DNA from 4 places in the Paenibacillus sp. GQ49 genome. Region 3 is predicted to be linked to each of the others. Evidence: riboswitches for the same ligand, from Rfam matches in the RefSeq annotation. Region 3 holds a riboswitch; each other region holds the start of a gene.
What was found. Region 3 has a riboswitch for thiamine pyrophosphate ahead of tenA (thiaminase II). Riboswitches for the same ligand answer to the same signal wherever they lie in the genome.

Region 1 (7,940 bases), on a different contig from region 3:
CCGCAATCGTTTCAAAAAAGCCCTTGAATCTGGACAAATTGAAATCATTAACGAGCGTGAATGGAAGCTGCGTTAACATTTAAGAAATAACTTTATTTACTTACATAAACGAAGAAATTTTAATCAAAGAAGTAAGCTATATCTGAGGTTCAGGCACTTACCAGATCAGTTAAATTCAGCACAAAATATTAGGAGATCGGTTCGTTAAATAGTGTTACCGTTTAAAAGGGGATGTCCATCGTCACATACAACATGACGTGTGGAACATCCCCTTTTTGAATTACTAAAGCGTTACCTAACCTCTCTACTTCACTGCATCCTGCTCTGGCAAAATCAAGCTCTCTGCCCCGCCCATATAGGGCCGCAGGGCTACCGGAATGTGAATGCTTCCATCCTCCTGCTGATGATTCTCAAGCAACGGTATCAGGATACGCGGCGATGCCACCGCCGTATTATTCAGTGTGTGACAATACGCCAACTTGCCTTCGGCATCCAAGCAACGAATATTCGAACGCCGCGCCTGAAAATCATGCAGATTCGACGACGAATGCGTTTCTCCATATGCACCGCGGCTTGGCATCCACGTCTCGATGTCATACTGTTTGTACGTTTTCTGCGACATATCCCCGGTACATACAGCGACAACACGATACGGCAGTTCCAGTAATTGCAGCAATTCTTCGGCGTGTCCTGTAATCTCTTGCAACATGCGCTCCGATTCTTCCGCATCAGGGGCACAGAGAATGACCTGCTCAACTTTGGCAAATTGGTGCACACGATACAATCCGCGTACATCACGTCCGCCGGAACCAACTTCACTGCGGAAACACGTCGATACCGCGGCCAGCTTCACAGGCTCTTGAACATCGACAATTTCATCCGCATAATACGAGACCAGCGGCACTTCAGAAGTTCCCACCAGCCACTTGTTCTCCCCTTCGAGTTCATAGACCTGATCTCGACCAGTTGGGAAGAATCCGGTATTCACCAGTGCATCCTCCCTGACCATCAGCGGTACCTCCATCGGTGTAAACCCATGCTTCAGCAGCAGATCCAGCGCAAGTTGCTGTACTGCCCGATGTAATAACAGACCAGCGCCTTTTAATACATAACTTCGCGTACCACCAATCTTAACTCCACGGGGAATATCGATGAGATCATGCAACTCCCCAAGTTCCACGTGATCTTTGGTGTTATACTCGAACGTTGGCACCTCTCCCACACGTCGAAGCTCTACATTATCCGCATCCGACGTGCCTTTCGGGGTATCCGGTGATACGATATTGGGTACTAGCCATTGCAGCTTGGTTACCTCCTCCTGCACAGGGGCGAGCTTCGCTTCCACCTGTTCCAACTGTTCATTGATCTGTTTCACCTCAGCCCGCAAACCCTCGGCCTGTTCCCGATCCCCAGCTTGCATGAGTCTGCCAATGTCTGCAGATAACGTATTGCGCAATCTGCGCCCTTCTTCCGATTCCTGTAAAAGTGCTCTGCGTTCCTCATCCCGCTCCAGCAATGTGCGAATGCTGATATTAATTTTTTTCCCGTCTGCTGCGGCCTGAACCTCTTCTGCATGTGCCCGAATCCATTTCATTTCCAACATGGTCACCGTCTCCTTTGGCTGTAAAAATACAAAGAGCGCCCTCATCCCTTGGGACGAGGAGCGCTCTGCTCGCGGTGCCACCCAACTTGCTGAATCAGGATATCCTGCTTCCAGCCTCTTGGTCCGCGATAACGGGCGGTTCCGGTTAACTTGGGGAAATATCGCTCCCCTGGCGAAAACGCCTCCGAGTTGGATGCTCTTCAACGGCATGGTCCGATCTGTAATTGTTGTGTCTCAGTATATACGAACGTTAGACCAAATTGCAACCTCCTGTATCGATCCGGAATTCATGGCACAACGTAACATGCCCTGTTATGATAGACTTTGTCTTCAAGATGGAGCTTTATTGTGATCCTCAATTTATGTATATAAGTAGAAGGAGTTCTTTATGAAAAAATTACTTTGGATCGGATGTCTGTCCTATTTCCTGATTGGACTTGCCCACGTTGTGCTCGGTTCCATTCTGCCGGTTGCACTTGAACATTATGGCAAAGATTATAGCCAAGGCGGAACGCTGATCTTCGCTCAATTTGCCGGATTCCTGGGTGGTGTATTGTTATCTCCATGGCTGAACAGACGCTTTGGTAAACGGGGAGGCCTGTTAATCGCCACAGCACTGCTCTGTATCGCAGAATTAGCCTATATGCTGCTGCCACCATGGGGCTGGATGTACGTCATCGCACCCGCAGCCGGCTTTGGATTCGGAATGGTTGAAGCTGTTATTGGAACCATTATCATTGCGGCAATCAAAGACAATACAGCCGTTGCCATGAGTCGACTGGAAGTGTTATTCGGGATTGGGGCGATGGTCATGCCGCTCATTGCCAGCGGTCTGATTGCTGCCGGATACTGGCGTCTCTCCTTTCTCGTTGTTGCGATCTGCGCAGCGCTGACCTTTGTTTTCTGGGCAAAAGGATCATTTGGTGAACTTGATAGGTTTCTGGAGCGACATAGTTCAAATCACACTTCCGTAAATACGCACTCTGCTGGGACATCAGGTGAGATGCATCCCGCATCTGCAAGTACATCCAGTCCAACCTATCGTGGCCGTAACAGAACTCTTCTGGTATTATTCGTCCTGTTCTTCTTCCTATATGTTGGAACAGAGATGAGTCTTGCGAACTTCATGCCAGCGATTCTGATTGAGAAAATGAACATGAAGGAAGCCGGAGCAGCGCTTAGCGTCACCTGTTTCTGGATTGCCATGTCTGTCGGACGACTCTTCGCCGGGTATATCGCAGAGAAATTTCAATACCGAGTCTATGTCCTGTACAGTTGTCTTGCTTCTGTTCTCTTATTAATGGTATTTCCATTTACAAACCAAATCTGGTCTGCGTTTCTCATCATCTTGCTGCTTGGACTTGCGATGTCAGGCATTTTCTCCATTGCCCTTGTCTTCGCCAGTAAACTGCTGCCCGGAACAGAAGAATCCACACCCAGCATTTTGATTGCCTCAGGTGGGGTTGGCGGTGCCATTCTGCCTTTGACTACGGGATGGAGTCTTGATCATCTGGCGGTTAATCAGTCTGCATGGATGCTTGCGATCTTTGCAGTTGGCCTGCTTGTCATTAGCGTAATCACGTATCAATGGCAGAACAAACATATAGTGAATTCTGCGAATTAACAGTTCTGTGTTGATCCAGTCCTGAGGATTAGAAATACCTATTAAAGAGATTGAGATGTCCACCGCCATAACCTGACGGTGGACATTTTTTTGTAGCGTTACTTTGTATAAAGAACCTAGCACACGTTATTTATCTGCATTTTAGGATATTTGAAATCTAACGAATCCTAGAGACGTTATTATAGATAATTATCTCAAATTCAAGGTCTCGTTGCAGTTTTTTATCATAATAACCCGCTGAGATTCGTTAGATTTTTTATTCCCTAAAAATTGGCCTAATAAGATGTTCTCGATTCGTTAGCGCTGTAATCGTGGTGGAAAGTATCCTATCTTTGCCTCAGATCACCTTTCATTACAGGTAAGAATACGATCTATTCATTTGCACACGATTGCCCAGGAAATACTTAGGGCCAGCCGAATCACACACTTTTGTTAACGACAGGCATTACGGGCCCGTTATCCTTGATGAATTTACCGAATACATATCGGACGAGCGGTCCCAGAATGATTAACTGATATGGAAGCGCAAGGCTGAAGTTACGAGCAATGGTATGGAGATACGTACGGAGTACGGATGACCCACTTAATTGATCAGCGAGATATGCTGAAACCATCCCATACAAGGACATGATCAGAACCATGCCAATCACCATAAAAAATGACATAACGAGCACACCCAAACTCTACATAAGTGAACATTTCGTGAACAATTATGATTTTTCCAATTTAAAATTGGATTTGACAACCATGTAGTACAGCCCTATGATATCCCTTAAAATGGTAGAAACATTCACTACATAAGGAGGTTTTTGATTGTGAGTTTTCAAAAGCGCATTGACCACGTCGGCATTGCCGTTCGTGATCTGGAGACCACGCTGCGTTTCTACACGGAGATCGTTGGTCTTGAATTGAAAGACCGGGTAACCCACACCAACGGCGTCATTCAGCTCGCCTTTCTTGGCTTCAATGGAAGTAACGAGACTGAGATTGAGTTAATTCAAGGATACAGCGACAAGCTGCCTTCCGAAGGTACGGTGCACCATTTTGCGATCCACGTGGATGATCTTGATTCTGAGTACAAACGCATTCAATCCACCGAAGCCGAATTTATCGATGGAGAGATTATCACACTGCCTAACGGTTACCGCTATTTCTTCATCTATGGACCTGAAAAGGAATGGATTGAGTTCTTCCAGCGCTAAGAAATGGAGTTGATTTATGAACATTTTAATTACCGGCGCAGCCGGAAAAATTGGACGTGACTTGTCCCAACACTTGTCAGAGGCATTTCACCTGAGACTAACGGATTTAAATATCGACAGACTGCATACGTATCAAGGGACCGGCCATGAGATCATCACACTGGATGTGACAGACCCCGAAGCCTGTCAGCATGCTTGCGAAGGCATGGATGTGGTTGTACATCTGGCTGGAGATCCTTCCCCGAATGCCGGATTTTATGAATCGTTGTTGGACATCAATATCAAAGGTACATTTAATGTATTCCGTGCAGCTAAAGACCAAAGTGTACGAAGAGTCATTCTTGCAAGCAGTGCACAGACGATTGAGGGGTATCCCATTGATGCTCAAGTCTATCCGGACATGCCAACACGTCCACGGAATTTGTACGGGGTTAGCAAATGTTTTGGAGAATCGCTCGCTTCCTATTTTGCGTATACCGAAGGTTTACAAAGTGTTGCGGTACGTATAGGTGCATATGATGATTTTCAACCGGACGGACCAGTGCTGGAGGCAAGGGATATGAGCGCGTATATTAGTCCAGCTGACTTGTGTGATTTGATGTTCAAAGCAATTACAACTACCGATCTGGAACCCTTCACCATACTGCATGGGATCTCGAATAATCGGTTTAAACGATTAAATCTGGAAACCACTCAGAAACAGGTAGGTTATGACCCAAAATCCGATGCTTTTGCACTCAGTCAGATTGCCTTATATGATTCCCCACGATAATTATTGAAAATAACACATCTAAACAGGCTGATATACATATGTATAACGGCCTGTTTGATAAGTTCATACGTGTCCCCATCCAGTTCCTGACTGGACACGTTCCACCCGCTGGCCTATAATTACACCTAGTAATGCCCGTAACTTCATAGTTTCCCAGGGGAGTCGGAATTGGCCGGCTGAGAGTGTATCCCACCAAGATACTAACCCTTAGACCTGATCTGGATCATGCCAGCGTAGGAATCGGAGTATATCGAAATGGCACAGCCCTATGGCTGAACGCCACCTCTCTAACGCCTGCACGCGTCCCGGAATACGGGACGCTTTTTTAATGTTCTTTTATATAGCCAGAGAGCTAAAAAAGTGACGTTATCCAGATCTCAACTGGTATAAATCTTTCGATTTATGCAAGATGATTGGATATGAAGCCAAGGAGTACCCCGTGCCAATCGGCCGGACATACCGAAGGAGAGAACCACAGATGAAATGGCGTAAAACGATGGGATTGTTGCTCTTATGCGTGCTTATGGTGACTGTAGCCGCATGTGGTGGCAAAGAAGCTGCCCCAGCTGGGCAGAACGGCAACACAAATACGGAAAGCAGCAACGAAGGTAACACTGCCGCCCTGAAAGATATTAAAGTGGTGCTCGACTGGACACCAAATACGAATCACACAGGCCTGTATGCAGCTGTAGATCAAGGTTTTTACAAGGCCGAAGGCTTGAACGTGGAGATTGTACAACCAGGTGCCGGTGGCGCAGATACAATGGTTGCCTCGAATGAAGTGCCTTTTGGCGTAAGTTATCAGGAGAGTGTAACTCAAGCCCGAACACAGGGTGTTCCATTGGTCTCCATCGCAGCAGTTATTCAGCATAATACATCCGGGTTCGCTGCTCCGGCAGATCGGAATATCAAGTCACCGAAAGACTTTGAAGGCAAAACCTATGGCGGTTGGGGTTCCCCAGTCGAAGAAGCCGTGATGCAATCCATTATGGAAGGCGACGGAGCCGATGTATCGAAAGTGAAAAACATTAACATGGGTGACGCTGACTTTTTCACCGCAGTGAAACGGGATATTGATTTCGCGTGGATTTTCTACGCCTGGACGGGTATTGAAGCCGAACTGCGCGGGGAACCGATCAACATGTTATATGTGAAGGATTATTCAGATGCATTGGATTACTACACACCTGTCCTCGTAACCAACGAGCAAACGATCCAAAACGACCCTGAGTTGGTGAAAGCATTCCTGAAAGCCACTTCCGAAGGGTATCAATATGCGATTGATCATCCCGAAGACGCAGCGAATATTCTGATCAAGGCCGTACCGGATCTGGATAAAGACCTGGTACTGGCAAGCCAGAAATGGCTTAGTCCGAAATACACGGATGATGCCCCTCGCTGGGGTGAGCAAAAGCAGGAAGTATGGCAGAACTACACGGACTGGATGTTTAGCAAAAAACTGCTCGATGAACAGATCGATGTGAGCAAGGCATATACGAACGAGTTTTTACCCCAATAAAATTCTCATATAAAACGAACTTGATATTTACATGAGGACGGAGAGGACAGAAATAACGTGAAAAAGCGAAGCGCTCGCCTTTATCACCGGATTTTCCCTTAGAGAAAGGGAATCAAAAAAATCTGGGGATAACAGCGATTGGAGGGTTATTCTGTCATCGAAGTGGCAAGTGTAACAGTCATTAGTTCAATTTATATATTTTCGAAAGGAGCCGTGATCTCTCATGGCAAGCACACTACTTAGCATTCAGGTTATTCCGAAAACGCCAAATGGCGAGAACTCTTATCCTTACGTAGATCGCGCCATTGAAGTTATTCAGCAATCCGGCCTGAAATATCAGGTGAACGCGCTCGACACCACGATGGAGGGGGAACTAGAGGAACTGCTGGAAGTTGTCCGTAAAATGCACGAGGTACTTGTGGAGGCTGGCAGCCCAAGCATCATCTCCCAGATAAAAATCGCCCATAGCCCTAATGGGTTCAGCATGAATACCCTGACGGAGAAGTATCGCTAATGCCTGCCTATTTCAAAAGTGTATGGCCGCCCTTTGTGGCGGTTATTCTCTTTATAGCGATATGGCAGGGAGCCGTCTCTTTCTTCCATATTGAGAAATGGATGCTGCCTGCACCGTCCGACATCGCCCGCGAAGCGGCAACCCAGGCCGAACGACTTGGCATGCATGCCTCCGCAACCATTCAGTTAACGCTGATCGGATTCGCCGCTGGAACAGCGGTTGGATTACTGATTGCGATGGTGCTACATTTAGTCCCTTTTCTCAAGTCAGCCCTGTATCCTTTACTTATTCTTAGTCAAAATATCCCAACCATTGCGCTCGCACCGCTCCTGTTAATCTGGTTTGGATTCGGGCTGTTGCCAAAGCTGATTACCATCATCCTCGTCTGTTTCTTCCCCGTTGCAGTGGCGGCCATGGACGGCTTGACCCGTACAGATGCAGCGATGATGAACTATATGCGCATGGCTGGTGCGAAACGTCACCAGATCTTCTGGAAGCTGGAGCTTCCCCATGCGCTACCATCCGTGTTCTCCGGTGTCAAAATCGCCGCTACCTATAGCGTGATGGGCGCCATCATCGCCGAATGGATTGGTGCAGACAAGGGTATTGGTTATTATATGATGCTGCAAAAGTCGGCTTATCGCACCGATCGCCTATTCGTGGCGATCATGATTATTGTCGCGCTCAGCTTGCTGCTCTTCCTGTT
Region 2 (7,940 bases), on a different contig from region 3:
GTTAGTGATATTGTGTACCAGCGGATTTTGTGCACGAACACGTTCCAAATAAGACATATAATCTCCTCCTTGTTTTGAAGTAACCCCATCGGCGGAAGTCCGATATCTGGAGTCACTCAGCAGAATAATAGGATATGAGTCTCCTTGTTGAGTTGGGGCGCAGAGTGTAATGACAACGAGAGGCATTAAAAGCGGTAGAAGCAGAAACGTAAAATATAAATCAATTTCATAACTCACTAAAAATGGATTTTTGTAAATGGATATAGACAAATTGAATCATTTTGATCTATATCTCCTCTTGTCTTCATTCACCTTTCACTCCTTTACTTACTCTCCTTGCAGATTAATAAAAGCATCCTCGGCTTTCACCGATTCAGGAATCAAATCCTGTTCAACGAGCCATGCACGTACATTCTCCCACGATTCCATTTCCTGCCGACCAAACGGTTGACCATCTTCATTCATGAGTGGCAGTAGAATAGCCAGGCTTTTGGTTTCGATCTCCGGGTCAAGCGGAGATGTTTCATTCTCATGAGCGAGCAGAATACTCAAGGCTTCTTCTGGATGCTCAGTCACATATTTTTGTCCTTCCTGGATCGCTTTGACGAACCGGGTAAGTTGGTCTTTTTTCGCTTCAATGCCAGCTTCACTCGCAGTCATGACCAATTCATAATAATCAGGCACGCCATAATCGACGGGGTTAATCGATTTCATGGCATGTCCTTCTTTCTCCAAAATCAATTGTTCATGGTTAATAAAACCACCCATAATCGCATCCGCCTGTCCGGAAGCCAGCGAAGGAATCAGATCGAACCCAACGTCAACCAGATTCATGTTGTCGGGATTGCCACCATCGTGGCTGATCATCGTACGAACCATCGCTTCATACAGCGGAATCGAGGAATAACCGACAGTTTTTCCTTCAAGATCTTTGGGTAAGCTCACGTTGCCATTTGCTTCGGTCAACAGATGCACAAGCGGGTGGCGAACAACAGCAGCAATGGAACGTACAGGAATGTTCTCGCCACGCGCGAGCAAAATTTGGGGCTGGTAGCTTAGGGCCAGATCAATTTTACCGGCAGCAACAAGTTTGAGTGAATCATTGGTATCCGCAGGCATTTGAATTTCGACATCCAGACCCTGGTCTGCGAAGTACCCTTTTTCCTGAGCCACATAGATGAAGGAGTGTACTGCGTTCGGGTACCAGTCGAGCATGATGGACAGTTTATCTTTGGCGTCTGATGCTGGTTCGGTTGCAGGCTTGTCTGTTTGTTGTGCATGGGTTGCAGAGTCTGTTGTTGGCGTGTTTTTGCTGGTATTCGTGGTGCTGCATCCGCTAATGATCAGGAAAAGGCTAATGAGCATGATGGGAAGCAGGGAGTATATACCTTTGTTATTCATAAATGAAGTTCCTCATTTCATCGTTTTGATTTGTAGAAAATGGACAGCAGCATGTTAACGATAATGTGACAGTGAACTGATTGAAGATGCTGCTGAATTTGTGCACAAGGTATGTTTTGAAGATTGTAACTCTTGTATTTACATCAAATTTCTATCTAAGTATTATCCAACTTTTCTGTTGCCTCCATGACGATGACGCCGTATGCTAAACCGTTTCTCCAGCCAGGCAATCAGTGCAAACAAAACGATTCCAAGCAGGGATAACAGCAAAATGGCGGCAAACATCGCATCCGTGTTCATGTTGCTGGACATACGGCGGCTGAAGTATCCGAGACCTTTGCTGCCACCAAGCCATTCGCCAATCGTCGCCCCAACCACACAGTACACCACAGACATCTTTAGCCCCGAGAAAAAAGAGGGAAGTGCCAGTGGAACCTGGAGTTTGCGAAAAATATCCCACTTGCTGGCGCCCATGGTGAGCAGCAGTTCACGCTGTTCCGGATCGCCTTGGCGGAGTCCATCGTAGGTACTGACCACAATGGGGAAGAATGAGATTAAGAATACCACCGCGACTTTGCTCCACAACGTGTAACCAAACCACAAGATAAATACGGGAGACAAGGCAATCAGCGGTATGGTTTGACTGATCACGATGAAGGGATACAAGGCCTTTTCAATCGATCGGTTCATATGCATGCCTGTTGCCAGCGTAATTCCAGTCACTATGGACAAGACAAAACCAACAACAATCTCCATAAAGGTAGCAGGCAGATGGATGGTCAACAGCAGACGGCGATGCTCAACCAGTGAGCTTACGATGGCCGTGGGTGCAGGAATGATAAAGGAGGGCACCCATCCCATACGCACAATCACTTCCCAGATCGCCAGTAATAAGAACATGAGCATAATGAACAGACCATATTGGGAAAACGACCTAGAGAGCCACTTTGAACACCACGTCCAAACGCTAACCTCAGCTCTATCATTTTGCATGTAATTGTTCCTCCAGTTGTTGCCTCATCTGCACGAGAGCCGGTTCGTAGATCATGTCCGAATGCCTTGGGCGTGGTAAAGGAACCGTCACCTCACGCAACTTCTGACCTTGCCCCCCTGGAGTTAACAGAATGATACGGTCACTTAACAGCAGGGCTTCTTCAATGTCATGTGTAATGAACAACACGGTTTGGCCAAAGTCCTCCCACAGCTCCAGCAACCAGCGATGCATTTCTCGTTTGGTTAAGGCATCGAGTGCACCGAAGGGTTCATCCAGCAACATGAGCTGCCCGCCTGTAAGCAAGGTACGAAGCAATGCCACTCGCTGCCGCATGCCGCCGGATAACTCATCTGGATAGGCCTGCTCATAACCTGACAGGCCGAACCTTGCCAACCCAGCTAGGATGTTTGCCCGTAACTTGTCCCAGTCCTGTCGGCCTGGTGCAAGCTCGGCATGCAGCATGCAGTTCTCCATGACGGTTCGCCAGGATAACAGCAGATCTTTCTGCGGCATATAAGCGACTCGTCCGAGCCTTTGTCCTTGCGGTACATCAGCTATATCGATGGTGCCAACGGTTGGCTCATGCAAGCCTGCGAGCAGCTTGAAGAGCGTGCTTTTACCTGATCCGCTGGAGCCGATGAGCGAGACAAATTCTCCTTGTTGAACCTGAAGCGAGACATTGGAGAGCACGGGGGAATCCTTTTTTTCGGGAAAAGCAAAGCTTATGTTGTGAATGGTTACATGGTTATCCATCTGATCCTCACCCCCTTGATGTCAGACTGCTGGAATAACAACGGCATCTTGTACTCTGCCAAAAGAAACAAAAAAGACCCACTCATTTCCGGAGAAATGAGTGGGTCTGTAAGTTAGATCCGCAGTTTATCTTCACATATACATGATAAAATTCCGCTTACTAAAAGGCCGCTCCACTTCCCTCCGCTGGTATGATCCAGATCAGGTTCAAAGGGTCCGAATAGTCATATTCGTCTCAGCCGCAAGGCTCCCCTAGTGCAAAAGTTCAAGATATGCAGTTGTGTGTTCAGCATATATCACTTGAACATGAACTGTAAAGAGGCAGCATGATGGAATTCTTGAGATGAACTTGGAGTCAGACCCGAACAACCGAACAATTTACCTCAGCTCATGAACCCGATATAATAGGGATGGCCCGTATAGGCCGGATCACAAAATGCAGGTGGGATTGTTCGCCCTCCTAGGCAGAATGGGGACTCAAGTTGAAAACGTTCAAAAAAGTATATATTGAGATCACGAGTATCTGCAATCTGGCTTGCAGCTTCTGTCCACAGACGCAGCGTGCCAAAGGATTCATTGACCCTGAAGTCTTCAACAATATACTGGAACAAGTTAAACCACACACCAATCATATTTATCTACATGTTAAAGGCGAACCCTTGTTGCATCCCAAAATAGATCTGTTGCTTGATTCTGCACATGAGAAGGGACTCAAGGTGAACATTACAACGAATGGTACACTCTTGCCCAAGACTCAGCATAAATTGCTTGGCAAACCGGCGCTGCGGCAGATGAATTTCTCCCTGCACAGCTTCGATGGGCATGAAGGTTCAACAGACCGTGACGGTTACCTGCGTCATATTTTGTCCTTTGTACACGAGGCCGTTAAGCACAATGTCATCATCTCATTCCGGCTGTGGAATCTGACACAGGATAACTTCACAAATGCTCAGATGAATCGAAATCGGGAGACCCTTGAAGTATTGGAACGTGAGTTCAATCTGGACTTCCGTATTGAGGAAAAAGTAGTTCCAGGCAGTGGGGTCAAAATTGCCCCAAATGTATACCTGAATCAGGACCATGAGTTCCAGTGGCCAAGTCTGGATGCACCTGAAGATGACGGCAAAGGTTTTTGCCATGCATTACGTAGTCAGGCAGCTGTGCTTGTGGATGGAACGGTGGTTCCATGCTGTCTCGATGGCGAGGGTGTGATTAACCTGGGTAATGTGCACGAGAAGTCATTCTCGGAGATTATTGAGGGTGAGCGAGCGAACAATCTGGTATATGGCTTCTCCAAACGCGAAGCTGTAGAAGAGTTGTGTCGAAAGTGCGGTTATCGTCAGAGATTTGGAGCCTAGAATATATAAATTTACTTAAAAACGAACCTACCGAAAATATTTGTTTCGGTAGGTTCGTTTTGTCTTTATTGCGAAATTATTTAGATAATAAGAATTGAAATCAATTCAGGATAACAACTTTTTTGTAAAATCATAGTCTATTAATCTTGTTTTTATAAATTTACATGGTATTATTATCCTTTTGATTAGGATGTGTATTAGTTCTAAAGATTCATATATTAGTGAAATTACCTACCAGAAGCCTACTGAGGAGTGTGTTTTAGTTTTGAATTCAAAATGGAAAAAGTTTAATCACAAACTATCGTTAATGCTTTCTACGTCGCTGATTGTGTCTATGTTATCTATTAATTTATCTGTATCGGCAGAAGTGGCTACATCTAAAACTTCTTTTACTGATATTGATAATTCGTATGCCAAAACGGAAATAACCAAATTAGTAGAACAAGGAATACTCACAGGATTTACTGATGGGACATTTAAACCTTCCGATTCGGTAACACGAGCTCAATTAGCAAAAATTATGGTCGGTGCGCTTAATTTAAAGCCTGATAATGTCGAAGCAAGTCAATTCAGAGATGTAAAGGAAGATCAATGGTATGCCGGATATGTAGGTGCACTTGTCAAATCTGGAATTGCTCAAGGTACCTCCAAAGATAGCTTCTCGCCTAATAAAAATGTGACAAGAGAAGAGTTGGCTGTATTTTTTGTTAGAGCCTTTGGTTGGGATAATCAAGATCTAACGAGTCAAACATCCAAACCACAACTCTCAGATTTGGGTCAAGTATCCAACTGGGCGAAAGATTCTGTAACACTAGCCTATCAATCTGGTTTTATCAAAGGATTAGTCCAAAAAGATGGAACAGTAAAATTTAATCCATCAGGCATAGCAGATCGACAGGCGCTAGCTAGACTTGCATATGAGTTTGTGATAAATAAGTCTACATATGATAGTTACATGGCTCCTACCAAGACAGAGATTGAAACTGAAGATTCAAATGAAGTAAAACCTGAAACAACAAAACCTTCTGAAGGTAACAGTAAGGGAAATAGCGGTAGCAGCTCCGGAGATAATGGGAACGGTGGTAACAATGGTGGAAATAGTGGAGGCGGGGAACAAGTCCCTAGTAATAATCTCTCTGCTCCAGGTACATATACTCTTGGTAATGTAACTGGAAATGTAACCATCAGTTCTCAAGGTGTCGTTCTAAAAAACACCAAAATAAATGGTAAGCTGAAGATACTTGAGTCCGTAGGAAATGGTGACGTGACTCTTGATAATGTTAATGTCACGGGAACTACTGAGATTCAAGGCGGAGGACCAAATAGTATTCATGCAGTGGACTCGGTTCTTGCAACAGTGATTGTTGACAAAGCGGACGGCAGTATTCGTTTGGTCCTTGAAGGTGGAAGTGATGTTCAGCAGATTGAGATTAGATCTGGTGCAATCGTACAGAATGGCTCCACAGGTGAAGTCGGACCGATTGAAATAGCAGAGTCGATTCCCCATAATTCTTCGGTAGTGCTCAGTGGAAGCTTCGACTCTGTAATGGTTCATGCAGAGCAAGTTTCAGTGGAATTTGGAGATAACTCCACCATTGGTAATCTCGAAGTGTTCCAAGATGCATTGAACACCGTGTTTAAAATTAACCATGGTGCTGTAGTGAATCGCGCTATATTAAATGCAATTGTACAATTTTCTGGAGCTGGAACGTTATCCTCGGCTCTGGTCAATGCAGAAGGCATCGATTTCAGTCAACTTAGTCAACTCCCAACTATTGAGGCAGATCCTACAGTCACTAGTGTAGTTTACGCTCCTCAAGTAACAGAGTTGTCGGCAATTGATTCGACCCGTCAGATCGTATTCACGGGAATCGCTTCCCCAGCGAAGAAAGATATCACTTCCTTTGCAAAATGGGATGTTGAGAATAGCGCTATTGCCATTGTTGACTCAGGAAAGATTCAAGCTAAAAGCAACGGTACGACAGTGGTAAAAGCCAAATACGGAAACTTCGAAATCAATGTTCCAGTAACCGTTGCAGTCTATAACGAAGGAACAGTCTATCCGACACTCAAAGGGATTCAAGTTACAAATGGAAGTGCAAAGTTGAATTTTTCTGAGGGTTTGGATGTTTCTGAACTGACTGCAAATGATTTCATAGTTCGTGCCTATTTTGATGGGGCAGAACAACAATTGAATAACTTGCAGTACCGCAATGGCGAATTTACTTTTGATGCTATTGATAGCTATGGAGCTACACTGTACATCACTGTGGAGTCAGATGTTAATAAAACACATTTTGCAGGAAGCCAAAGTGGTGCAATCAAACTTACAGGATTCGGTGGCCACATCAAGGATGTAGCTGGAGCACCGGTTGCAGGCTTAAGTATTTCGTTTAGAAAAGGTTTGGATAACAAAACAGGTGAAATCGTTGGATCTGTAACAACGGATACTTATGGAGATTATTATATTAATCTTATCCCAGGCATCTACACGGGTGAACTTGGAGGTGGAGATACAAAATATATTACAACTTATCTCATTGGTGTCTCAGCAGTAAATGTGGAAAATAAACGTGAGAATCAAACTGCTATAGAAATACCTACACAAGATGAAACTCGCTTCGTACTAACTTGGGGTAAAGACCCAGTGGATCTGGATTCACACCTCGTAGGACCTGCAGGTGATGAGGGAATGTTCCATACGTTCTACTCTGATAAACAATATTATAATAATGGCGAACTTATGGTCGATTTGGACTTGGATGATGTAACTTCTTATGGACCTGAAACGACAACCATTCGTCACTTACTTCCTGGAACGTATACATTCTATGTTCATCATTTTTCTGGATCAAGCACAATTAAGAAATCTGGTGCAAAAATTGATGTTTTCCATGGTGCTGTAGCTACTCCAAGTGCAACGTATACTGTAGCAGATACCAGTGGTAATGAAATATACTGGGTCGTTCTCAGAATGATCGTTTCTGAAGAGGGCGTGGTTACTTATGAAACAGTAAATGAATTTACCAATGTTGACCCACTGACTTTACTTCAACCATCGGATGAAATTAACGAAGATGAATTGGAACCTCTAGAATAAATAGAGGATTTAGATTCGTTTTAAATGTATCATGTAGAAACCCTGTCTTAAAAAGACTAAGGGTTTCTTTTTTTTTTCGTGTCTAAATCTTTTGGTGGCTTAAATAGAGCATATTCGAAGTTGATATCGGTACATAACAAGTAGATACGATACCGCTAAGCATGTTGAAACATCAGGCCCTATGCTGGAAAATACAAACGTGATCTAATGATTATTCTAGTTGCCTTTCTTATTTGGTAGGATTAGGTTGTGGGTCGGACAGAGGTGCACCTCTGACGATCTCCCAGGACAAGCTCAGGCTTGTACAATACCAAATAACGAGAGAATAAGGGAG
Region 3 (7,940 bases):
TCGGACCCCAGATGAACATATTGGAGGACATAAAGCATGAAGGCGGTAACGTATCAAGGGGTTAAAAATGTCGTGGTCAAAGAGGTGCCGGATGCGAAGATTGTGAAACCGGACGATATGATCGTAAAGATCACCAGTACCGCGATTTGCGGTTCTGACCTTCATCTTATTCACGGGATGATCCCTAACCTTCAGGAGAACTATGTCATCGGACATGAGCCGATGGGGATCGTAGAAGAAGTGGGCCCTGGCGTGACCAAGGTAAAAAAAGGCGACCGCGTAATCATACCGTTTAACATCGCATGCGGAGAATGCTTTTTTTGCAAAAATCAGTTGGAAAGCCAATGTGACAATTCCAACGAGCACGGGGATATGGGCGCATATTTCGGCTACTCCGGAACGACCGGCGGATATCCCGGCGGGCAAGCCGAGTATTTACGGGTCCCATTTGCCAATTTTACCCACTTTAAGATCCCTGAAAACTGCGAACAACCGGACGAAAAGCTAAGCTTGATCGCCGATGCCATGACGACGGCATTCTGGAGCGTAGATAACGCCGGCGTTAAGAATGGAGATACGGTCATCGTGCTCGGCTGCGGCCCGGTCGGACTCCTGGCCCAGAAGTTCTGCTGGCTGAAAGGAGCTAAGCGGGTCATAGCCGTCGACTATGTCGATTACCGCTTAAAGCATGCGAAGCGAACAAACAATGTGGAAATCGTAAACTTCGAACAGGATAAGAATATTGGGAACACTCTCAAGGAAATGACCAAAGGCGGCGCCGATGTCGTGATTGATGCGGTAGGAATGGACGGCAAGATGAGCGATCTTGAATTTCTAGCCAGCGGTATGAAACTGCAAGGCGGCACCATGAGCGCATTTATCATTGCATCTCAGGCTGTCCGCAAAGGTGGCACCATTCAAGTCACTGGGGTATACGGCGGACGTTATAACGGATTCCCGCTTGGTGACATCATGCAGCGAAACGTGAACATCCGTTCCGGACAAGCTCCGGTCATTCACTACATGCCATATATGTACGAGTTGGTTACATCTGGCAAAGTGGACCCTGGCGACATTGTTACGCACGTCATTCCGCTCAGCGAGGCCAAGCGGGGCTATGAAGTGTTCGATACAAAAACGGACGATTGCATTAAAGTCATCTTAAAGCCTTAAATATGAATAGATACACGGGAGGACAATCTGAATGGATTCCACTTACGCTTTGCATGAGATGCTCGAGGTGCATGAAATAGCTGCGTTCAAGACGGTTTGCATGACTAAATCCATGACCATGCAAGCTCTGGTAACCGACCCGGAGCTCAAGCAAATTTTGCAACAAGATGCGACATTATCACAACAGCAGCTTCAAGAGCTCGGTGGAGTGCTGTCTAAAGCGACTGTATAGGAGATAAAAAAATGAACCCAATATTAGAACATATGACTGGTCTTAATACCCTGACCGATGACGTCATCGCAATGGATTTTTTGATGAACGCCAAGAGCAGCGTCAGAAACTACGCCATGGCTGTGACCGAATGTGCCACCCCCGAAATCAAACAAATTTTGATGAAACAGCTCGATGAAGCTATAGACTCTCATGAAAAGATATCAAATTACATGGTGCAGCATGGCTTATACCACCCTTACCATATTGCAGAGCAAATTCAGCTTGATCTGAAAAACATTCAGACTGCTATGAACATTCCGTCCTGACACCCTTTTTGATTTTAGCCAGAGACTTCAAAGAACAAAATGTTCCTGTGTCAAGAATTTCAACAATGAAAAAAGGCGGATACACTCCGCCCTTTTTTTGGCATCGTCACGAAACACGCTTATACAAGCGTTCCTTTACTTAAATCTACTTATTTTCCATCCTGAGACTACCCCTGTATACTTTCTGCACTTAGTGTAATACGAGCTTTAATGTCCTCTTACTGTTTATGGACGGTGCTCTCTAATTGAATTAACTACCAGTGAACTCAAGGCTCCATCCTCCATGACATCTCCCAAAAATCAAGCTCAAAGCGACTGCACATCACGAAAATATCTTCCATCCGTTGGTATGTTCCCTCGCTACAGCCTTCTAATAGCTTATCCGTTAACGTCACTAGGGATTGATTGTTGCTGTTGTATTCAGAGGAAGCATATCCTGTGATCCACTCTCCATAAAAAGGATGATCAGCTGCACCTGGCTTTTGAGCAAGGACTTGACCAATCTCTGCATAGCTCCATGAGCAGGCCAGAATGGATACAAGTACTTCTGCTATGCCACCCGCATGGGAAACAGAGAGCATATAGTTAGTATAGGCTGCATTTTTCAGGGCAGGTTTTACCTGGAAAACATGATCCTCTGTAATTCCTAATCGCTCCATATAAGATCGATGAATTTTCATTTCACCATTCAGGATGTTATCTACATTTTCACTAAAAAACTGCATCAATTTGGGGTCGTGCGACTTGACGATACCCAGTGCAAATACGCGGGCATAATCGAACAGGTACAAGTAGTCTTGCAACAAATAATAACGAAATTGTTCAACCGGTAAGGAACCATCTCCGATTCCTTTCACAAAGGGATGCTCAAGACATTCCTTCCACACAGGCTGCGCCGCCCGATATAGTCTCTCTGAAATAGTCAACATATGTTCCTCCAATTCATAATGTACGTATTTAAAAACAAAAAAACGAAACATCCATAGGATGTTTCGCAGACAAATACACTAAAACAAGAGGGTTCGCATGAGCTACCCAAGTACAGTGTTTCATCGTTGCATCCCTACGTTGGCATGATCCAAATCAGGTAAGGTCGGTTTAACACCCTCTCAGCCGGTTAAGGCTCCCTCGCAAACGGTTGTATGTAGTTAATTACTTTCTTATCCGCATAAAAGAAAAAATAACATTCATTTAGTATATCAAGGGCTGTTAAATATAGTCAAGGCAGATTTATCGCCCCTCAACAGCTTCGGTGACGTATTTAAACAATGAAAACCATCATAACAATGGTTGAGTTTTATCCACTGTTATGATGATTTCTATTCTTGCTATTACTGCAAAGGATTTAATGCCCGAGTTTGTTTTTTTCGACAAAAGTGAGTATTCCGTATTGGGAAGTGTTCCTCCAACTTTCATTGGTCGTATCATTCCATTTAGCTACGCTCTGCTTACTTCCGCCCTGATTGTCGTTAATTTGAAGCTCGAAACCGAGGACATTTCCAGCCTTTGACGTCAGTGAATTCAACTGGATTCTGGCTTCTACGAGGTATCCTTTATTCGTTTTCTTCACAGCACTTACAAGGCGTCCGGGTGAAGCACTGCCTGCAAAGGTTCCGACATTGTCTGCACTGATTCTGAACTGGGCATCATCATATTGAAAATACGGTGTGCGCTGGTGATTCTCGTCCAGGAAAATCTCAACCGAATCCTGATCCCATGGGTTGATACTATCTGTGATGATGTTTGGATCAGTGACATCGATCAGCAGATATAGATACTCACCTGACCACATTGCGCGAGCCACTGCCTCTGCACCTTCGCTCTGGTTCAACCGTTTTACTTCAAATGGTGCAGCCTTATTCCATGATGTGTCTTTCTTCCCATCAATCTGAACAATCCCTTGCACAGCTTGTGCAGATTTAGGCATAGGGGCAAGCTGAATCACGCCGTATTTGCTTGTATCCTGTTCCTGAGATTGTGTTCGATCATTCCAGTACAGTGGTTTATAAGGCTGTGTCCCACTTGAACCGCCATCAGTCACACGGATATCCAATCCGGCTTCATATTCTGATCCGACTTGGATACCACCCCACGGAATGGACAATTCAACCTGATATCCGGCTTTTGTCTCGCGTACACCATATGAATGCTGCTCCGCGCCCTCAGCTTTGCCCGACCGCTTAATGATTACATGTCGGTCATCTGCTTCATATGAGGTGGTCTTGCCATTATTGAGATCAACAAAGAGTTCTACTTTGTCATTCACATCTGCCTTCGCATCCTGAACATCGACAAGGATATACAGGTTACTATGATCCCATAAGGTGCGGAAACTGGCTGATCCCGAAGAGTCGCCCTCCAGTGTAGTGGACACCGCTTTGTTCCAGAGCGGATCTTGTGACTGTTTTTTGATATCCGGTTTACCCGAAAGTGATACGGCTCTCTGCGTCAACACAGGCAAGCTGGATTCATCCACGAGTCCCCAGTATGCTTTTTTGGCCTTCAGGGCTGAATCAAACAGCATAGCCTGGTTGTTGTAAGACTTCTCATCTTGGAGTCCCCATAAGGTAACTGAAGAAATGTGGTCTTTGTGTTTTTTGTACAAATCCAACAGTTCCTTATATCGATACGCCTGTTTTACAGCAACTTCATCCGACATCTCTTCACCAAATGGAATTCCGCTATCCACATCCAGTTCCGTGATCTGAATATCCAATCCAAGTTCGGCGAACATGTTGATCGTTTTTTCAATTTCCTCGATGGGCGGGGATTCCAGGTTATAGTGGGATTGCAAACCCACACCATCGATGAGCCCTTTTTCTTTCAGTCTTTTGACCAACTGATACATATGCTCTCTTTTCTCAGGGACTTCCGTGAAGTATTCGTTGTAATATAATTTGGCATTCGGATCGGCTGCACGAGCGAATTCATAGGTTTTCTCAATGTAATCCGGACCGATTAGTTCATAAAAGGGACTTTTACGTAAACCGTTGGCATCACCATTGCTATCCGCAATCGCCTCGTTTACCACATCCCAGGCATAGATCTTACCTTTGTATCGGGTCATGACGGTTTCAACGTAATCCTGAATCCGGGCAAGTAGTAATTCTCGACTGGCAGGGTTACCCTGAGGATCCTTGAACATCCACTCTGCTGCATCAATATGCCACAACAACGCATGTGCGCGTACGCCCATACCATGCTCCTCGGCGAACTGAACATATTGATCGGCTGCCTCGAACTCATAAACACCTTCGGAAGGAGACATGTACTTCGGTTTCATCTCATAGGTTGCGGTCAAGCTGTTAAAGTGTTTTGTGAGCAGTTTTCCATATGCGCCTTCCAATTGCCAGCGATACACCGCTGCACCAGTGGGGAAATCATCTTGATACAGATCCGCAAGAGACCGAATACCTTCTTCAATCTCCAGTTGCTCGGCCAGAGTAAATGATACATCATCCACATAGAACGATAACGTATCTACGCTATCTTCAGAGATGTAGGGTGTTTCGATGAACAATTTCAATTCAGTGGGATCATCGCTATACTGAAACTTTCCGGTGATCTTGTGCCATGTATTCCATTCTGCTTTGGCAATCTTCACGCTACCGATCGGGTTCCAGCTTTCGGCAGTTGTTTTTTTATATGTGGTGAGCTGTAATGTTTGATCCGTGTTGGGCTGCTGAGTAAGTCTTACATATGTCGCAATTTCGTACTCTTGGTTACGCTTAAGCAGATCCTTCATGGATAACATTGGTCCATGATAGGAACGCTCACGGTTGGCGACCAGCATACTGGACTGACCTTCGTGTGCTTCCTGCTGTGTCACTGTCAGATTTTCACTACCGACACGTGGAGTCCATCCTTGAAGTGTACCGTCTTCAAAGTTTGTGCTCAAATGACTTCCCTCCACTTCCGTAACTGCCTTGGCTGCATGTGAGACATTCGAAAATGGAAGCATGGCGAGTACCAGCACAAGAACCAAGGCTGTTATATTCCATTGACCTAACCGTTTCATACAATTCCTCCTCTTGATTTGGTCTAAGTATTTCTGAACGGATTAACATCCAGATAAATAGATTATAGTTCTTTGGATAGCGCTTACATATAACAAATTTCCAATAATTATAATAAAAAGTTATCAATTGGTAATCTCGTATGGGTTTAGGAAACTGGAAATCCAACTCTATTTTTGCTTTGGCCCACAACTTGCGATAATCCATATCTTTGCCTCATTTCTGAATTTGGATATAAAAAAGACCAAAACGATATGCCTTCCCCTACTCACATAAGGAAAATGCAAAATCATTTTGGTCGTGCCTGCTTTACCAGTAATAGCCAAACACTGCTAATATTCAATTCGTTATAATACATTAGTTAACAATCACGTTATTCGACATTTTTCTGCAATTTAAATTGCTTGATTCGACTTGATTATTAGCAGCCTTCTATAGGCTTCCACCCATTCCCCTTCTCACTTGCCTACATACAATACATTAGACTAATGAACAGGAGTGATGTGATATGACATTTTTACCTCCTTTTGGACCTGGTGGAGGGTTCGGCGGACCTGGGGGTCCCGGAGGACCAGGAGGACCCGGCGGATTTCCTGGTCCGCCATCGTTCCCCGGGGGTGGAGGCGGCGGACCACAAGGCGTGCAGGCACCTACAGGGCCGCCACCATCATTCATTCCACAGCAACCCGCTTCGTTATATGCGGTAGATCCAAGAGCCATATCCGGCTGTCTGTTTCGCTACACATATATTTGGCCGGATCGTGGTCCCGGCTTCTGGATGTACCCGGTATTTGTAGGTAGAAATTCGGTGGCTGGCTTCCGTTGGAATGGCTTCTTCTGGCTATACACCGGCATTGATCTGCAGCGAATCAGCTCGTTTAGCTGTTTCTAGAAGTAAATCCCCCTGTATGCGGATTAATCCACATACAGGGGGATTTAGATTTATGGAATATTCACCTTGTCTAAAGCAACTTAATCAGCTTTTCTAGCTCATCAACCAAACTTTTTGCAAGTTCAAAATTAGTATCTTTTAAAGCCAATTCAATTTTCATTTCAACAGATTTTTTCTTTTGTTCATTTTCTAGATAGTTTTCATCAAAATGACTCGTATAAATCATCTGTCTGAATTCTTCTATACTCATTTTACTGATCGTTTTGTCCTCGATAATTAAAACATAATCCATACCATTGACAACCGAATAGAAATCATGAGAAATCATGATAATCGCACCTTTGTAGTCCTCAATGGCTTTCTCCAATGCAATTTGTGTATAGATGTCTAAATGGCTTGTCGGTTCATCCAGGAGCAATACGTTGGCCTGACTGGCAGAAACTTTAGCCAATTGAAGCATGTTTTTTTCTCCGCCAGATAACGATTCAATCTTTTGATCAAGGATTTCTCCTTCAAAGCCATAGTTTGGAAGATACGATCTAATTTCATCATACGTTTGAAACCCGGAATCAATGAATTCATTCAGGATGGTATTCGAATCTTTTAGCATTTCGCCTTGAACCTGAGATAAATAGGCCACTTTAACATCAGTATTTATTTCAATGGAATCCTGATTGTTTTTAAAGATTTCTCGAAGTAATGTCGTTTTCCCGGTACCGTTAGGACCGATCAGGGCTACTTTATCTGTTGATTTGATCTCAAAGTTCACATTTTCCAAAAGCAATTCGTCAAAGGAAACGTTATAGTTATTGACGTTAACCACAACGGTATCTTCCATTTCCTTATCGATCCCAAAACGGATATTCGGCTGTTTGATATCGACAAATGGCTCTTTTATTCGACGTGCTTCCAATCTCTCTTGAAACTTGACTCTGGCTTTTAACGCTCTGCCTCTGGAGGCTTCCGAATTATACGTGGCGATCTCTCTAAGATTGTCGATGATGTGATCATATCTCTCAATTTCTTCAGCTTCAGCAACTGCGATTTCTTGCAGTTCGATCTTAGACTGAAGCAGTGAGAAGTTATAATCGATATATCGCCCGTCAAACTCCTGGAGCTCCGTGTTTTCAAGATGTATGATTTTGTTGAAACAATGATTCAACAGATACCGGTTGTGTGTAACGACCAGCAGCATTCCCTTGTGGGAGTTAATCAATTTTTTAAGCGCGTTCAGGTTTTCGAAGTCTAGAAATACATCGGGTTCGTCCATAATCATGAAGTCTGGACGATTCAGCATTTCCTTCATCACTTGAATAAGT
Region 4 (7,940 bases), on a different contig from region 3:
ATGTTATTCGCAGGTTGTTTGGTCCTTACAATGGCTTGCATCTTGCTGTTGCACCAGGTTGAACGTAACCACATCTTGCATGATCCGATCCGGGATGATCGAATGTTTGGTGCAATGGCTGAAGCGGATCTCAGGAAAGCTGAGGAAAAAACAGCATTAGATCAATCCGTGCTGAAAAGTGTAGAAATGAACCGAGGAGCTACATATGAAGAAGTCTCCAAAGCGTTACAGCAGTTATCTCCCTTTCAGTTGGACCATGATACTCAGGCTGAGACGATCGCGCGCATTATGCAGAAACTTGAGGTGTATAACAAGCAATATGTACGCTGGTGGGAAATGATTATAGCCATTCTCATGGGTGTAGCAGGGTACTACATGCCCGTATGGCTCATGTTATTTCAGCGGAAAATGCGAAGGTTGGATATGCGACATGAAATCTATCAATTCCAGACAGTGATTTCCATTTTACGTGAGATGGACCGGATGTCAGTCGAGGAGATATTGGAGTGGCTTAATCGATTTGCCGTCATTTTCAAGCGCCCGCTGCAAAAATGTTTGTTGCATTTTGAACATGGACCAGAGCTTGCACTTGAACAATTAAAGGAAGAGGCGGGCTTGCCCGAGTTCCAGCGACTGGTTGATAAATTACAGCTTGCCCTTGGCAAAATCTCAATACGTGAAGCCTTCGATGATCTCGAGAGCATGATGGCATTTTATTTTGAACAACGCAAGCAGGAGTACAGCAAAATGATAGATGTCAAAGCATCATGGGGCAGAACCATCGGATTTACACCTATGTACGCCCTTATCTTTTTGTATCTGGTCATTCCATTGGTCGGTATGAGTTTCTTACAGATGAGCATTTATTATGAGCAAATTCAGAAACTGTAGCACAATTCATCTGTGTGACAGTCTGAAATAGTTTAATAACTTATAACTTGGGAGGATTTATCATGAACAATGCATCAAGCGCTTTAAAGGTGGCAGCAGGGATATTCTTAACAATCGCTTTGATCACAATTGTAGTTCTGTTGTTTATTTCGGCTCAGGAGGCAACCAAGACGGCCCAGAACAATTTTGCTGATATCCAAACCGAGTTGTCCCAGGCTGCATTTACGGTATATGACGGAACAACCATCAGTGGATCACAGGTAACGAATGCGCTGCGTAAATATGCGGACAAGGACCAGTTCGGTATTCAAGTTATTACAGGTAAAAATAAAGCGGGTCAATGGTACGGCAATCAATTAAACATTTCACAGGATCTCAATAATGCGGACTACGGCTCGGTTATTGCACCCGACGATAAAGTGGGGATTATTAACCAGACCATGAGTGAAAAAGACAATCAATATGTCAATCCAAGTGGTAAATTCAAAGCCATTATCGTAAAAGACCGATCCAACGTGGTGAGAGGGCTGATCTTCCAGCAATCCTGACAGGAGTTGGTTTAACATGTCCCGGAATACACAGCATCTCATGTTGTTTTGTACGGCGGTTGTCCTGTTTGTGACAGCCTGCCTGTACGGGCAACAGAATGTTAAGATTTTATCAGCGGCCTTGAACGACAGAGTACAGACAACAGCAGGCATGGAAGGTCGGCTGACAACAACACTGCATACCACCAATCCGTATCAGTATAGTGGTGCAGAAGTGTTGCATACCGTGAGGCAGATGACTGGTACAGGCATTCCTGTGGAGGTAGATGGGACTTCGTATGTGATTGATCCACTTGTCAACAAAACAGCGACAATTCCTGTCCAGCTCGATGCCACCTACAGACCTGAGTATGTACGAAATGAACATGGAGAACTGCTCAAGATTGTTTTTTGGAAGGAGGCCAGTGTGAATTGATTAATGCCGCATCCAAGCTGCTTGCCGTATTGCTCGCAGTCCTTTTGCTCTATGTGTACCCAGCTGCTGAAACAGCCGATCGGCAGGATGATATAGCACGTATGACGGCTATTCAGAATGTAACACGTTTTGTTGATGCCGTCCGAACGAAAGGGTATATTTCACCTCGAATGTTGGCTGAGTTTGAGGAGCAACTGGCCCAGACGGGCAATGTGTATGAGGTGTCGATGGAACATTTACATAAGAAATATGTACCTCACTATACAGACCCGATGGACAATAACAGTTTTACCGGGACCTATGAGGTAGTGCAGGATGGATATTATGCAGCTCAGATTCGAGAGAGACTATTCCCATCTTCAGGTGTGATACCGGTCGATGATCCTGGCCGAAGATATACGTTGACGACAGGGGATTTTTTCACCGTGACTCTCCAAAATACAAATCGTACACCTTCCATGCTCATTCGTGAATGGTTGAGTGGTACGGCTCAGGCTTCAGCAGTATTTGTAACATACGGAGGTATGGTTCTCAATGAAGATTACTGAGCTTTCCATTGTATTCATGCTGATCTTTTTCCCGCTTTTCTGGATCATCTCACTCCATACGCAAGATGTCGAGGAGGCTCAATATCTAGGTCAACGATACAGATCTGCACTTCAAACTGCAGTCATGGATGCAGGTGCAGTGATGCATCAGAATGAGAAACAAAATGATGAAGCAGGTTATGATTCAACTAAGTTTGTTAAAGCAGACAAGGAGCTTGCCTTGATTACATTTACTCAGACGATGGCTTTGAATATGGGGATTCAGGATGATCCCGCAGCTATTCGAAACATGTTTAATTACATTCCTGCCGTGGTTATTCTGGATTATGATGGCTATTATATGTTGTCCACAGAAACAGAGTTGACAGGTAACCTTGAAGATTCTTTCAGGCAAGTATGGAGCCCCAAGAAACCTTATACATATTCAGATTCTAATGGTAACAGTATTAACTTTACACTGGACGACTACGTATATGCCTTTGACGCAAGCGCAGGGAAATGGATTGAGGGATTCCAAAAAGAACTGGCCTCAAGCACACAGATTCCTTTACTTCAGAATACTAGCGTATTTGAGCAAGTTAGACAAAGCCGGATTGTGACTGTTGTACAGGATGATCTGGCTGATGTGATTAACCGCCATAATGAGTTTGCCAGAAAGAACGGTATTTCCTATACGTTTACGATGCCCCTGATTGCGCAGGAAGATTGGTACAACTCCATTAACGATACAGGGATTATGGCCTTTATCCAAGGTATAGGTGTGGGTGACCAAAAGATCAACAATTATGCGATCGGTGGAGGCAGACTTGTGAAGAAAACGGCCATCGTAGGTGGGGTAGATCCTTTAACGGGTATCAAGTACTATTACCCCTCCACATGTGGTAATGGTTACCGTGCTGAAGAGGTGTTTACAGACGCAAGACAAGCAGCTGCACAAGGCTATTTTGAATATAAATGCTCTAATCGTTAGGGGAGCCTGTATGATAAAATCATGTAAGAGGTTCCTGAACTGTTTACATTACTTTCAGAAAAGACGGGACCTGTGCTAGAATAGGATTTCGGAACAATAACAAAAGTAATGTCTAATAGATAGGAGCAACCTCATCTTATGAGTTTATTGTCAGTAGAGAACGTAAGTCACAATTTTGGAGATCGCACGTTATTTAAAAATGTATCGTTTCGTTTACTTGCCGGAGAGCGCGTAGGACTTGTTGGTGCCAATGGTGTGGGTAAATCCACATTAATGAACATCCTTACCGGTAAATTGCTTAAAGATAGTGGAAAAGTAGAATGGACACCTAAGGTACGTTATGGATATCTGGATCAGCACACAAAGCTTACCCCAGGCAAAACTATTCGTGACGTTCTTAAGGATGCATTCCTTCCGTTGCTTGAATTAGAAAAAGAAATGATGAATATTACGGACCAGATGGCAGATGCAGATCCAGACAAGCTGGAGCAGTTGCTGGAAGAGATGGGCGATATTCAGGAACAACTGGAACAGGGCGACTTTTATCTGATTGACGTAAAAGTGGAAGAGATGGCCAATGGACTTGGTTTGTCCGCAATTGGTCTTGATCGAGATGTCGCAGCTCTAAGTGGTGGACAACGTACCAAGGTGCTTCTTGCCAAGCTTCTGCTCGAGAAACCTACAGCTCTTTTGCTGGATGAGCCGACCAACTATCTGGATGTAGAACACATTGAATGGTTGTCACGTTACCTGAAGGACTACCCGCACGCGTTTCTCTTAATCTCCCATGACACGGAATTCATGAATGAAGTCGTAAATGTCATTTATCATTTGGAATTTGCCAAATTAACGAGATATGCAGCGAACTATAACAAGTTCCTCGAGATGGCTGATATGAATAAAGCCCAGCATATTGATGCGTACGAGAAGCAGCAAGAGTACATCAAGAAGCAGGAAGATTTCATTCAGCGTAACAAGGCACGTGCTTCAACTTCAGGTCGAGCGAAGAGCCGGGAGAAACAGCTGGACAGAATTGAACGTATTGATCGTCCAGATGAAGCGGCCAAACCAACATTCAAATTCAAGGATGCCCGTGCGAGTAGCAAAACGGTCTTTGAGGGCATTGATTTTGAAATTGGATATACGTATCCTTTGCTGCCTAAGATGACAATGACAATTGAACGTGGTGAGAAAATTGCCATCGTAGGTTGTAATGGTGTGGGTAAATCGACGCTGTTGAAAACCATCCTGGGAAAAATATCTCCACTCAGTGGAAAGACCTTTTTGGGAGATTATCTCGAAACGGCCTATTTTGAGCAGGAAGTTCGTGCTGGGAATATCACGCCGATTGAGGACGTCTGGAATGAGTTTTCACATTTGACCCAAAACGAAGTCCGGGGTCATCTCGCTCGCTGTGGGTTGAAAAACGAGCACATTACCCGTCCGCTTAACATGCTGAGTGGTGGAGAGCAAGCCAAGGTTCGTTTATGCAAACTCTTGATGCGTGAAAGCAACTGGATTCTATTCGATGAGCCGACAAACCATCTGGATGTCACAGCTAAAGCGGAGTTGCAGCGTGCTTTGCAAGAATTCAAGGGAACGGTGTTACTGGTATCTCATGAACCTGATTTTTACGAGGGTTGGGTCACCAAAACATGGAATGTCGAAGAATGGTCTGAGAAAAACTAGACGATTTAAGACAATGTTTAACAGAAATGACAGTGACAAAAAAATCCGTCTATGGTAACATAAGCTACAACTTCATATGAACACTAGGGGGGCCGCACGATGCGGCTGAGATGGAAGAATGCGATTCCGGACCCTTTGCACCTGATCTGGATCATACCAGCGTAGGGAAGTGGCGAGCGCGTTTCAGTGAATGACAGCAAACGGCAATTCGAAAGGATTTCAACCGTCTGCTTAACGAATTGAAACATGCAGTTGCGTGTATAACGTTATGGCTATAAGGTCTATAGCTTTATTGCACGAAATGAACTGTATGTATCAGTCAGTCATCTGGTCCTATAATTAATACGCAGCCACTCCCCTACGGGAGTGGCTTTTTTGTGTTTTCATAGCATTCATGCCTGGAAGGAGATGAACAGTACGGTATTTTCTCATGAACATGTACACGGATCATTTGAACTGCATGTTGTATCTACGGGTTCAGGGGATCAGGCATCTTTTGTAAAAGCTGCAAAGGACGTTTGGCCATGGGTGGACTATATTCACATACGAGAAAAACAACTCACATGGCAAGACAAGATCGGTTGGGCTGAAAGTCTGCGCAGCATTGGCGTTCCATCTTGCCGGATCGTCATCAATGGTTCAGAGCTGCCTTCACAGAATGACATCTATGGCGGTGTACATTGGGGGCAAGATGCGATACGAAACTATAACCCTGCTGTTATACGCAATGTGCAACGCCTTCGTCTGGGTGTATCTGTTCATTCAATCGATGAGGCAAAAATCGCTGAAGAACGGGGAGCCGATTACCTATTCTTTGGGCATGTCTTCTCAACCAACAGTAAGCCTGATCTTGAACCAAGAGGATTATATGCTCTGGCTGAAGTGTGCTCTGGTGTCTCCATTCCTGTCATGGCGATTGGGGGCATCGAACCGGGAAACATTCACGCTATTCGCTCTGCAGGCGCACAGGGAGTCGCTGTGATCTCGAATGTATGGGCGAGCGATTCCCCGGATCAGGCGGCTGCATTATTAAGGCAGGCTATCGTTGATACATAAAGTCTGAGCCGCTGAATCAAGGAGATGAGCTGATGAAGAAGATCATTACTGATAGACCGGATAAGGTTCATGCAGAAACGATTATTGTAGGCGGAGGGGTTGTTGGTTGTGCCATTGCATATGAACTTGCTTCCCGTGGACAGGATGTGCTGTTGCTGGAGCGTTCGGTGATTGCAGGAGGCACTTCTTGCGCAGCAGCTGGAATGCTGGCGGCCGACAGTGAGGATTTTGCTCATCCTTTGATGGCTAAGCTTGCCAGGCAGAGTAGACAGTTACTTACCGAGCAACAGGTGCTAATGGCTACACTCAGTGAGGTAGAGACTGGTCTGCAACGCCAGGGATTCCTAACTCCTTTTCGTTCATACAGTGAATTAAGTAGTTATAAGGACAATCGGAAGTCTGCGTTGTCTACTTCTGCTGATGAGGTGTGGTGGGATCGTTCCGTTGTGCAACAGGAGGCATCATGGCTTAACAGAGATACGTATGGAGCCTATTACAGACCTTACGAGAGTGAAATTCTCCCAGTCCACCTAACGAAGGCATACGCCGAATCCGCTCAAGCAATGGGAGCACGGGTTATGGAGGACATACAGGATATACGTGTGCAAGCAAACGAACACGGTGTGCAGGGAATCACCACATCGATCGGTGAGATGAGATGCAAACATGTCATTATAGCGGCTGGATTACAGAGTGAAGAGTTGATGAGACATGTGAATCTGAGCTTGCCTGTGTGGTCGGTAAAAGGTGAAATAGCCGCCGTTCAGTTCTCAGATGAACATGCAGGGTACAGACCTGACAGAACGGTGTATGCAGAGGATATCTATATTGTTCCCAAAGCCAATGGAGAAGTTTGGCTCGGGGCAACCAGTCTGCCAGGCAGAACGGATCTGAACGTTTCTGTACAGGGTGTTCAGAAGCTGTTAACAGCGGCTACCCACTGGGTGCCTGGGATGAAAGAAGCACAATTTATACGAGCGTGGGCAGGCGTAAGACCGGCAACTCCCGATGGACTGCCTTATATAGGTGCTTGCAAGAGTATACCCGGGCTGTTCGCCGCCTTTGGGCATTACCGCAACGGTATCTTGCTTAGTGCGATAACAGGCAGGCTTATCGCTGAGTTGCTCGCTGGCAAAAGCTCAGAAGAACTCGGAATTGAGGAGCTGAGCCCTGAGCGATTGAATAGAAAGGGAGTGGTGCAGTGAATATCATCGTTAATGGTCAACGGATGGAGATTGAAGAAAGATTGAATCGTGTGGATAAATTGCTCCAATCTTTTGACCTGCAAGTTAAGACTGTAGTTGTTGAGCTGAACAAGCATATCTTAACGCGTGAGTATCATGAGTCAACGGCATTAAGAGAAGGCGATCGAATTGAGATTGTACATTTTGTAGGAGGCGGTTGATGATGTTGAACATTGGTAAATATACGTTTGAGTCCAGATTGTTGCTCGGAACAGGCAAGTTTTCGGATCTGAAAGTGCAAAGTCAGGCTGTGGAAGCATCTGAAACGGAAGTTTTAACCTTTGCTGTTCGTCGTCTGAATCTGGAGGAACGCAACCAGAAGCATTTCCTGGATACGTTGGATCTGGACAAATACACTCTTCTTCCGAATACGGCTGGGGCTTCCACTGCGGAAGAGGCGGTGCGAATTGCCGAGCTTGCGCGGGCTTCAGGACTTTGTGATATGATAAAAGTCGAAGTCATCGGAGATGGAATTACGTTACTCCCAGATCCGATTGAAACGTACACGGCCTGCGAAATTTTGCTTGAAAAGGGCTTCACGGTATTGCCTTACATTTCAGATGATGTCATTCTGGCCAA

Region 1: it holds a riboswitch for thiamine pyrophosphate, as region 3 does, so the genes downstream of both, AC6CIF_RS20115 (ABC transporter substrate-binding protein) here and tenA (thiaminase II) in region 3, are expected to answer to the same signal.
Region 2: it holds a riboswitch for thiamine pyrophosphate, as region 3 does, so the genes downstream of both, AC6CIF_RS29290 (ABC transporter ATP-binding protein) here and tenA (thiaminase II) in region 3, are expected to answer to the same signal.
Region 4: it holds a riboswitch for thiamine pyrophosphate, as region 3 does, so the genes downstream of both, AC6CIF_RS17090 (thiamine phosphate synthase) here and tenA (thiaminase II) in region 3, are expected to answer to the same signal.

The regions. Positions count from the first base shown of each region.
Region 1 covers NZ_JCAXEL010000012.1:73,293-81,232, forward strand. Annotated here, with positions in the region: gene AC6CIF_RS20085 (hypothetical protein) at 1-76, shown strand, start outside; gene serS (serine--tRNA ligase) at 305-1,603, opposite strand; gene AC6CIF_RS20095 (MFS transporter) at 1,992-3,227, shown strand; gene AC6CIF_RS20100 (DUF2798 domain-containing protein) at 3,647-3,892, opposite strand; gene AC6CIF_RS20105 (VOC family protein) at 4,043-4,429, shown strand; gene AC6CIF_RS20110 (NAD-dependent epimerase/dehydratase family protein) at 4,446-5,201, shown strand; TPP riboswitch at 5,347-5,459, shown strand; gene AC6CIF_RS20115 (ABC transporter substrate-binding protein) at 5,680-6,720, shown strand; gene AC6CIF_RS20120 (thiamine-binding protein) at 6,944-7,234, shown strand; gene AC6CIF_RS20125 (ABC transporter permease) at 7,234-7,940, shown strand, end outside.
Region 2 covers NZ_JCAXEL010000027.1:71,711-79,650, reverse strand. Annotated here, with positions in the region: gene thiM (hydroxyethylthiazole kinase) at 1-57, opposite strand, end outside; gene AC6CIF_RS29300 (ABC transporter substrate-binding protein) at 328-1,401, opposite strand; gene AC6CIF_RS29295 (ABC transporter permease) at 1,564-2,394, opposite strand; gene AC6CIF_RS29290 (ABC transporter ATP-binding protein) at 2,384-3,148, opposite strand; TPP riboswitch at 3,310-3,412, opposite strand; gene AC6CIF_RS29285 (radical SAM/SPASM domain-containing protein) at 3,631-4,506, shown strand; gene AC6CIF_RS29280 (S-layer homology domain-containing protein) at 4,772-7,606, shown strand.
Region 3 covers NZ_JCAXEL010000005.1:233,053-240,992, reverse strand. Annotated here, with positions in the region: gene AC6CIF_RS12325 (spore coat protein) at 1-40, shown strand, start outside; gene AC6CIF_RS12320 (zinc-dependent alcohol dehydrogenase) at 37-1,173, shown strand; gene AC6CIF_RS12315 (hypothetical protein) at 1,205-1,405, shown strand; gene AC6CIF_RS12310 (spore coat protein) at 1,417-1,713, shown strand; gene tenA (thiaminase II) at 1,980-2,642, opposite strand; TPP riboswitch at 2,756-2,853, opposite strand; gene AC6CIF_RS12300 (endo-1,4-beta-xylanase) at 3,059-5,731, opposite strand; gene AC6CIF_RS12295 (hypothetical protein) at 6,238-6,621, shown strand; gene AC6CIF_RS12290 (ABC-F family ATP-binding cassette domain-containing protein) at 6,692-7,940, opposite strand, start outside.
Region 4 covers NZ_JCAXEL010000009.1:69,661-77,600, reverse strand. Annotated here, with positions in the region: gene AC6CIF_RS17120 (hypothetical protein) at 1-891, shown strand, start outside; gene AC6CIF_RS17115 (hypothetical protein) at 954-1,439, shown strand; gene AC6CIF_RS17110 (hypothetical protein) at 1,456-1,854, shown strand; gene AC6CIF_RS17105 (hypothetical protein) at 1,851-2,402, shown strand; gene AC6CIF_RS17100 (hypothetical protein) at 2,389-3,372, shown strand; gene AC6CIF_RS17095 (ABC-F family ATP-binding cassette domain-containing protein) at 3,511-5,061, shown strand; TPP riboswitch at 5,137-5,246, shown strand; gene AC6CIF_RS17090 (thiamine phosphate synthase) at 5,437-6,117, shown strand; gene thiO (glycine oxidase ThiO) at 6,150-7,322, shown strand; gene thiS (sulfur carrier protein ThiS) at 7,319-7,522, shown strand; gene AC6CIF_RS17075 (thiazole synthase) at 7,525-7,940, shown strand, end outside.